2 linked regions of the Streptomyces ficellus genome follow. The main gene of each other region encodes a partner of the protein of the gene in region 2 in a complex. Links are inferred from orthologs where the notes say so. Each region holds a gene or a part of one and is shown on either strand. Other genes may lie near its edges.

Region 1 (3,602 bases), 2.8 Mb from region 2 along the record:
CATCTGCGGTGGCTCGTGGGCGACTTCGTCCTGACGGGCTCCCTGGACGTGCAGATCCCGGTGGTGACCTTCTGCGTCGCGTTCGGCCTGTCCATGGACTACGAGTGCATGCTCCTGTCCCGCGTGGTGGAGGAGCGCCGGGCGGGGGCGGACCCGGTGACGGCGGTGGCGCGCGGACTGGACCGTACGGCCCGCCTGTTCACCTGGTCGGCCATCATCCTCGCCGTGGTCATGGTGGCGCTGGCGACCTCCGGCCTGGTCTTCCTGAAGGCGGTGGGGGTGGGGCTCGCGCTGGCCGCCGTGCTGGACGCGACCGTCGTCCGCGGCCTGCTGGTTCCCGCCGTGATGCGGCTGGCCGGGCGCGCCACCTGGTGGGCGCCGAGGTGGCTGCGCGAGAAGGGGGAGCCGGCTGAGCCATTGGTACGGTGATCAGAGGAAACGCCGTACCACCGAGGGGTCGAGGACCATGGCCGTCGACGAGCTGGACACCCGTATCCTCCGGCTGCTGATCGAGCAGCCGCGGACCAGCGTGCGGGAGTACGCGCGGATCCTGGGCATCGCCCGCGGCACCCTGCAGGCGCGGCTGGACCGGCTCGAACGGGACGGGGTGATCACCGGTACGGGGCCGGCCCTCTCCCCCGCCGCGCTCGGGCATCCGGTGCTGGCGTTCGTGCACATCGAGGTCACGCAGGGACACCTGGACGAGGTGGGCGACGCGCTGGCCGCGATCCCCGAGATCGTCGAGGCGTTCTCGATCACCGGTGGGGGGGACCTGCTCACCCGGGTCGTGGCGCGGGACAACGGCCACCTGGAGGACGTCATCCAGCGGCTGATCCAGCTTCCCGGGGTGGTGCGTACGCGCACCGAGATGGCGCTGCGCGAGCGGGTGCCGCACCGGCTGCTGCCGCTGGTGGAGGCGGTGGGCCGGGCGGCCGGTACGCAGCGGGGGTGACCCGCGTGGCCGGGCGGCGGCTTGGCATGCTGGACGCCATGAGCACCCCTCGCACCGCGGTCCTGTTCGATCTCGACGGCACGCTGGTCGACAGCGAGCCGAACTACTACGAGGCGGGGCGCCGGCTCCTGGAGCGGTACGGCGTCACCGGCTTCGGCTGGGAGCGCCACACCGACTTCATCGGGATCGGGACGCGCGAGACGCTGGAGGCGCTCAAGGAGGAGTACGGGATCGACGCGCCGATCGAGGAGTTGCTGGCCGGCAAGAACCGGCACTACCTGGAGCTGGCCCGCGCGTCGACCGAGGTGTTCCCGCAGATGCGGGCGTTCGTGGAGCTGCTGCACGCGGAGGGCGTACCGATGGCCGTGGCGTCCGGTTCGTCGCGCGCCGCGATCGAGGCGATCCTCGCCGGTACGGGGCTGGACGCGTACCTCACCACGCTCGTGTCGGCCGAGGAGGTCGAGCGCGGCAAGCCGGCGCCGGACGTGTTCCTGGAGGCGGCGCGGCGGCTCGGGGTGGAGCCGGCGCACTGCGTGGTCCTGGAGGACGCTCCGCCCGGCGCGGCGGCGGCCGCGGCGGCCGGCATGCGGTGCATCGCCGTGCCGTACGTGCCCGCGACGGTCGACGACCCCGCGTTCCGCGGCGCGGGGCTCCTGCTGCGCGGCGGGCAGGCGGAGTTCACCGCCAGGGCCGCGTACGACTTCGTACGCGCGGGAGGGCGCTGAAAATGCGTTGCCCGCGGGGGCGGCGCGCGGGAGGCTTCCCGGCATGTCCGAAACCCTGACGGGCGGCGCGCGTGACGTGTCCGCCCTCTTCTCCCGCGGGCGGCTGACGTCCATCCCGCGCAAGCCCGCCCGCCGCGAGCAGTTGCTGGCCCACCTGGCCGAGACCCTCTTCGAGCGGGACCGTTCGTACACCGAGCCCGAGGTCAACGAGGCGCTGCGCACGGTGCACGACGACTACTCGGCGCTCCGGCGCTACCTGGTGGTCGGCGGGATGCTGACCCGCACCAGGGACGGCGCCACGTACCGCCGCGCCGCCTGACGTGCCGTTGCGATGGGCGGCGGATGACGCCTACGCGGTCCGCTCGGTGTCGATCTCGGCGATCAGGCCCTCGACGAGGTTCCTGATCTCGTCGCGGATGGGGCGGACCGCTTCGACGCCCTGGCCGGCGGGGTCGTCGAGCCGCCAGTCCAGGTAGGTCTTGCCGGGGAAGTACGGGCAGGCGTCGCCGCAGCCCATGGTGATGATGTAGTCGGAGGCCTGGGCGGCCTCGGGGGTGAGGACCTTCGGGGTCTGGCCGGAGATGTCGATGCCCAGCTCGGCCATGGCGGCCACCGCGGAGGGGTTGACCGTCTCGCCGGGCATCGAGCCGGCGGAGCGGACCTCGACGCGGTCGCCGGCGAGGTGGCGCAGGAAGCCGGCCGCCATCTGGGAGCGGCCGGCGTTGTGGACGCAGACGAAGAGGACGGACGCGAGCGGTTTCGCGGACATCGGCTTTCCTTCACGGCAGGCGGCGGCCGCGGCCGGGGGGCCGACTGCGGCACGGTTCAGCAGGGGCTGGTATCAGCCGCCGCTGATGTGACAGTATCAGTGGATGATGACATCAGTCGACACTGATCTGATCCGGGTTCTGGCCGACCCGCTCAGGCTCAGGATCGTGAGCCTGCTCGCCCAGGAGACGCTCTGCACCACCCACCTCATGGAGGAGACGGGTGCGAAGCAGACGAACCTGTCCAATCACATGAAGGTGCTGCGCGAGGCCGGGGTCGTGGAGACGGAGCCGTGCGGGAGGTACATCTACTACCGCCTGCGCCCGGATGTCATCGACGCCCTCGCCGGCCAGTTCGCCGACCTCGCCCGGGCCGCGCGCGCCACCGCCGAAGCGAACCTCAAGCGGTCCTGCTCCTAGGCCGTGTTTCGACAGTGGCGTCGTCCGCCCGCAGCCCGGCCGGACGGGACTTTCGAAACACGCCCCAGCCCGCCCCGGCGGCCCGTCCGCCCAGCCTCACCTCCCCCAGGAGAAGCCCGCCTTGACCGCGACCGAGCCCGCCGGCACCGCCCCCGCCACGCCACCGGCCATGCCCCCCGAGCCCGACGCGCCCCGGCCCGCCCCGGGCGCCACCCCGCCCCGTACCCCGCTGGTCGCCCGCGCCGCCGCCGAGCTGGTCGGGACCGCCGCCCTGGTCGCGGTCGTGGTCGGCTCCGGCATCCAGGCCACCGAACTCACCGACGACGTCGCCCTGCGGCTGCTGGCGAACTCCACCGCCACCGTCTTCGGGCTCGGCGTCCTGATCGCCCTCCTCGGCCCGGTGTCCGGCGCGCACTTCAATCCGGCCGTCACTCTGGCCGAGTGGTGGACCGCCCGCCGGGGCGGCGCCGGCGTCACCGCCCGCGAACTCGCCGTGTACGTGCCCTCGCAGGTCGCCGGTGCGATCGCGGGCGCCGTCCTCGCGGACGCGATGTTCGGCGAACCGCTGGTGAAGTGGTCGCAGCATGACCGTTCCGCCGGGAACCTGCTGGTCGGCGAGGTCGTCGCCACGGCCGGGCTGATCCTGGTGATCTTCGGCCTCGCGAGGACCGACCGGCTCCGCCTCGCCCCCGTGGCGGTCGCCTCCTACATCGGCGCCGCCTACTGGTTCACCTCCTC
Region 2 (5,291 bases):
CGCCTGTCTCGACCGGGCCCGCAAGGCCGCCTCGCGCAGGACCTCGCCGGTCGACGACACGGAGCGGCTGGAGCAGCTCCTGGAGCCGCACGAGTCGGCCGAGGCGCCGGCCGAGCGGCAGGACCTCCACCGGGAACTGTTCGCCGCGCTCGCGAAGCTTCCCGCGGACCAGCGGGCGGCTCTGGTGCTCGTGGACATGCAGGGATACCCGGTCGCCGAGGCCGCACGTGTCCTCGATGTACCGACGGGCACGGTGAAGAGCCGCTGTGCACGGGGGAGGGCCAGGCTCCTCCCGCTGCTCACTCATCTGCGCGGTGACACCGGGGATAACGGTGGCCTGGACAGGGGAAGGAACCGGACGCCGGGGACATCCGTCCCACCGGCGTCGGGACCAAGGGATGCAGGACCAAGCGATCCTGCTGCTGTGAAGGGCGGAGGTGGGCGCACGTGACATCCACGACCGACACGGCTCAGCACCCGGACGTCTCGGAGATCTCCGATCTCACGGAAGGGCTTCTCCCTCCGGCCCGGACGGCTGATGTACGTGCCCATGTCGAGGGCTGCGCGCTGTGTGCCGACGTCCGGTCCTCGCTGGAGGAGATCCGCGGACTGCTGGGCACCCTCCCGGGCCCCGCCCGGATGCCCGCCGACATCGCCGAGCGGATCGACGCGGCGCTGGCCGCCGAAGCGCTGCTCAACGCCACGGCTCCCGCCGAGGCGGAGGAGCATGTTTCACGTGAAACAGCGACGGCGTCCGTGGCTCCCGAGCCGGCCCCAGCCCCCGTCGCCACCGACCGTCCCACCGACCGCGCAGCCGACCGTCCCGCAGGCCGCCCCCGTTCCGCTACGGGCCCCGGCCGTGCGCGTCCCGTCCGCCGCCGTCGTACCGCGGTGCTCGGTGCCGTCTTCGGTGTCGCCGCCCTGGGAGTGAGCGTTCTGCTTTTCCAGGCCGTGCAGCCCGGGGACGACCCCGACGGGTCCAGGACGGCCGACACCGCTGTCAGCGCTCCGGGCAACCCGACGTTCTCCGGCACCGCTGTCGAAGACCGGGTCGAGGCCCTGCTGACGGAGAAGCCCGCCGCCTCACCGCGCAACGAGAAGCAGCCCCCGTCCGTGGACAACCCGTCGACGATGTCCACCGATGAGGCGGTGACCGTGCCGCCCTGCATCCAGGCGGGCACCGGCCGCGACGACCCGGCCGTGGCCGCCCAGCCGGGGAGCTACGACGGCAAGCCCGCGTACCTGGTGGTCCTGCCGCACGCGACGGAGCCGTCCCAGGTCCAGGCGTACGTCCTCGACGCGTCCTGCACCACGCAGAGGAGCGCCAAGGCGGACGTGCTGCTCTCCCGGGCCTACCCCCGCCCCTGACTCCCGCCCGGCTTTGGCCGACGCCACAGAGCCGCTCGGACACTCCGGGAATGCACGCCCCGTAGGATCCGTTGGGTGGGGTGAGAGTCCTTGACCCGGCCCCCGTAGGCAGTAGGCAGTCCCCAGAGACGAGGAAGAAACCCGTGAGCGACGTCCGTAACGTGATCATCATCGGCTCCGGGCCCGCCGGCTACACGGCTGCGCTGTACACGGCGCGAGCCTCGCTGAAGCCGCTGGTCTTCGAAGGTGCCGTCACCGCCGGTGGTGCGCTCATGAACACGACCGACGTGGAGAACTTCCCCGGCTTCCGGGACGGGATCATGGGTCCTGACCTGATGGACAACATGCGCGCCCAGGCCGAGCGCTTCGGGGCCGAGCTCCTCCCGGACGATGTCGTCTCGGTCGACCTGACCGGTGACATCAAGACGGTGACCGACACGGCCGGCACGGTGCACCGCGCCAAGGCCGTGATCGTGACGACCGGGTCCCAGCACCGTAAGCTCGGGCTGCCGAACGAGGACGCGCTGTCGGGTCGCGGCGTCTCCTGGTGCGCCACCTGCGACGGGTTCTTCTTCAAGGACCAGGACATCGCCGTGGTCGGCGGTGGCGACACCGCCATGGAGGAGGCGACCTTCCTCTCCCGGTTCGCCAAGTCCGTCACCATCATCCACCGTCGGGACACCCTGCGGGCCTCCAAGGCCATGCAGGAGCGTGCCTTCGCCGACCCGAAGATCAAGTTCGCCTGGGACAGCGAGGTCGCGACGATCCACGGCGAGCAGAAGCTCAGCGGTCTGACACTGCGCAACACCAAGACCGGCGAGACCTCCGAGCTGCCGGTGACCGGTCTGTTCATCGCCGTGGGCCACGACCCGCGCACCGAGCTGTTCAAGGGCCAGCTCGAGCTCGACGACGAGGGCTACCTCAAGGTCGACGCGCCCTCGACGCGCACCAACCTGGCCGGCGTCTTCGGCGCTGGTGACGTCGTGGACCACACCTACCGCCAGGCGATCACCGCCGCCGGCACGGGCTGCTCCGCCGCGCTCGACGCCGAGCGCTTCCTGGCGTCGCTCGCCGACAGCGAGAAGGCCGCCGAGCCCGAGAAGACCGCGACGGTCTGACCACCATCCCCCACCCACACCCCGCGAAGAGAAGGAGGCCGCCGTGGCCGGCGACCTGAAGACCGTTACCGACGACTCGTTCGAAGAGGACGTCCTCAAGAGCGACAAGCCCGTCCTCGTGGACTTCTGGGCCGCCTGGTGCGGTCCGTGCCGTCAGATCGCGCCGTCGCTGGAGGCCATCGCCGCCGAGTACGGCGACCAGATCACGATCGTCAAGCTCAACATCGATGAGAACCCCGCCACGGCCGCCAAGTACGGCGTCATGTCGATTCCGACGCTGAACGTCTACAAGAACGGCGAGGTCGACAAGACCATCGTCGGCGCCAAGCCGAAGGCCGCGATCGTCCGCGACCTTGAGCCCTACCTCGGTGAGGTCAAGGCCTGACGCCTTCGGGTGTTTCACGTGAAACACGAATGGCCCGTCCGAAGGGACGGGCCATTCGTGTTTTCGCAGCCGTGCCGCCGAAGCGCGGAACAGCCGGCCGTCCTCACAGCGGGCGCAGCGCCGGCTCCTTCTGGACGGCGCCCAGCAGGCGGTCGAGCGCCAGCTCGACGTCTTCCTTCCACGACAGCGTCGTCCGCAGCTCCAGCCGAAGCCTCGGGTAGGCGGGGTGGGGGCGCACGGTCTTGAAGCCCACGGCCAGCAGGTGATCGGCCGGCAGCAGACAGGCCGGCTCCTTCCAACGGGCGTCACCGAACGCCTCGATGGCTTTGAACCCCCGGCGCAGCAAGTCCTTCGCCACGGTCTGCACCATCACGCGCCCCAGGCCCTGCCCCTGGTAGCCGGGCGCTATCCAGGCGGTCATCAGCTGCACGGCGTCGGGGGAGACGGGGCTCGTGGGGAACGCGGTCGAGCGCGGTACGTAGGCGGGCGGGGCGTAGAGCACATAGCCGACCGGCACGTCGTCCACATAGACCACCCGGCCGCAGGAGCCCCAGTCCAGGAGCACGGCGGAGATCCAGGCCTCCTTCTCCAACTCCGGAGTGCCTGCCTTTACCGCGGCTTCTCCACTGACCGGGTCAAGCTCCCAGAAGACACACGCGCGGCATCGCTTGGGGAGATCTGGAAGGTTGTCCAACGTGAGCGGTACGAGCCGACGCCCCATGAAGGCTGTTCCTCACTTCCTTCGCCTGCCGCTCCCAGAGCGGCGGTCAGCGCGCTCCGTTCCCGGAGCAGGCTGCCGATGAACCCGCCGACCGCACCGATGCCCAGTCCTGCTGTCAGCAGTTGGCTGCGGCTCACCTCTCGCATGCCTGGCTCTCCCTCCGAGGTGGATCAGGCGGATGCGCATACCAGAACGCATCGTATCGATCGGGTGATGACGCGCATACGGGAAGAGGCCAAAGGGCGGACCGCGTTCCGGTGAACACCGGACCCGGTCCGCCCTGACAGCGTTGAGCCGTGCGCGCGGGAGAGCGGCCTCTCCGCAGCTCCCGGTTCAGCTCTCCTCGTCGCCCTGCTGACGCTCTTCGGCCAGGCCCTTTTCCAACACGCGCCCCTCGCCGGGGGCGAGGCTGCCGAGGATGCGCTCCAGATCCTCCATCGAGGCGAACTCGACGACGATCTTGCCCTTCTTCTGCCCCAGGTCCACCTTCACGCGTGTCTCAAAGCGATCGGAGAGCCGGGTGGCGAGCTGGGAGAGCGCCGGCGAGACGCGGGCACCGGCTCGCGGTCCCTTGGCCTTGGGGGCGCTGCTGGGCTCGGAGCCCATCAGCGTGACGATCTCCTCGACGGCGCGGACCGACAGCCCCTCGGCCACGATCCGGTACGCCAACTTGTCCTGGGCCTCGGGGTCCTCGACGGACAGCAGCGCCCTGGCGTGGCCCGCCGACAGCACGCCGGCGGCGACCCGGCGCTGCACGGGAGGCGACAGCCGGAGCAGACGCAGGGTGTTGGAGACCTGCGGACGCGAGCGACCGATGCGGTCGGCCAGCTGGTCATGGGTGCAGCTGAAGTCCTTCAGCAGCTGGTCGTAGGCCATGGCCTCTTCCAGCGGGTTCAGCTGCGCCCGGTGCAGGTTCTCCAGTAGAGCGTCGAGCAGGAGTTTGTCGTCCTCGGTCTCACGGACGATCGCCGGGATCCGCTCCAGACCCGCTTCCCGGCAGGCACGCCAGCGACGCTCGCCCATGATGAGCTCGTAGCGCTCGGGGCCCAGCTGGCGCACGACGACGGGCTGGAGCAACCCGACCTCCTGGATGGAGGTCACCAGCTCGGCGAGGGCGTCCTCGTCGAAGACCTCCCGCGGCTGGCGCGGGTTGGGCGTGATGGCGTCCAGCGGAAGCTCGGCGAAGTGCGCGACGGCTGACGTCTCGGCCTCGGCGCCCGCCTCGGGCTCCGGGGAGGTCGCCGGAGTGGGGGTCTGCGCCACCGGGCGGTCGCCATCCACGGGCGCCGCGCTCTGCGGCAGCTTCGCCACCTTGGCAGCCGCCACCCCGCGCTCGGCCGTCAGGGAGGGAATGGATCCCGGGGAGGTGGACCCCGACCCCACCGAGGTGGCCGGCCGCTCCTGGGGTGCCGCCGGAATCAGCGCACTGAGCCCACGCCCCAGCCCCCTACGTCGCTCGCTCACTGGATCCCCTCCGACATGCTGTGCTGGTTGCTCTGGTTGCCCAGGTGGGCGTGCTGGGCGTCGTAGTGGATACCGACCCCCCGCAGTGCGATCTCGCGGGCCGCCTCGAAGTACGACAGCGCTCCGCTGGAACCGGGGTCGTACGTCAGGACCGTCTGTCCATAGCTCGGCGCCTCCGAGATACGGACGGATCGCGGAATGCTGGTCCGCAGGACCTCGTCCCCGAAGTGGCTGC

The links.
Region 1: the proteins of trxA (region 2) and EIZ62_RS28960 are in contact, whole or in part, in an NMR structure (PDB 2IPA), measured with the Bacillus subtilis proteins. The link is inferred for Streptomyces ficellus from one-to-one orthologs.

The regions. Positions count from the first base shown.
Region 1 is NZ_CP034279.1:6,446,732-6,450,333, reverse strand. Bases 737-3,602 are described here. They hold EIZ62_RS28960 (arsenate reductase ArsC), read right to left. Parts: upstream 2,447-3,602; coding sequence 2,027-2,446; downstream 737-2,026. Other genes in these bases: EIZ62_RS28950 (aquaporin), read left to right, coding at 2,986-3,602; EIZ62_RS28955 (ArsR/SmtB family transcription factor), read left to right, coding at 2,550-2,864; EIZ62_RS28965 (DUF2087 domain-containing protein), read left to right, coding at 1,721-1,996; EIZ62_RS28970 (HAD family hydrolase), read left to right, coding at 991-1,677; EIZ62_RS28975 (Lrp/AsnC family transcriptional regulator), read left to right, coding at 737-952. In the rest of the region: EIZ62_RS28980 (MMPL family transporter), read left to right, coding at 1-429; more of EIZ62_RS28975, read left to right, coding at 467-736. UniProt on the Bacillus subtilis protein: Catalyzes the reduction of arsenate [As(V)] to arsenite [As(III)]. In vitro, can dephosphorylate para-nitrophenyl phosphate (pNPP).
Region 2 is NZ_CP034279.1:3,635,835-3,641,125, reverse strand. Bases 1,201-4,200 are described here. They hold trxA (thioredoxin), read left to right. Parts: upstream 1,201-2,529; coding sequence 2,530-2,871; downstream 2,872-4,200. Other genes in these bases: EIZ62_RS16120 (ParB/RepB/Spo0J family partition protein), read right to left, coding at 3,926-4,200; EIZ62_RS16125 (GNAT family N-acetyltransferase), read right to left, coding at 2,975-3,592; trxB (thioredoxin-disulfide reductase), read left to right, coding at 1,512-2,486; EIZ62_RS16140 (anti-sigma factor), read left to right, coding at 1,201-1,368. Also shown: RNA polymerase sigma factor SigM, read left to right, coding at 1-451; more of EIZ62_RS16140, read left to right, coding at 448-1,200; more of EIZ62_RS16120, read right to left, coding at 4,201-5,056; EIZ62_RS16115 (ParA family protein), read right to left, coding at 5,053-5,291. UniProt on the Bacillus subtilis protein: Participates in various redox reactions through the reversible oxidation of its active center dithiol to a disulfide and catalyzes dithiol-disulfide exchange reactions.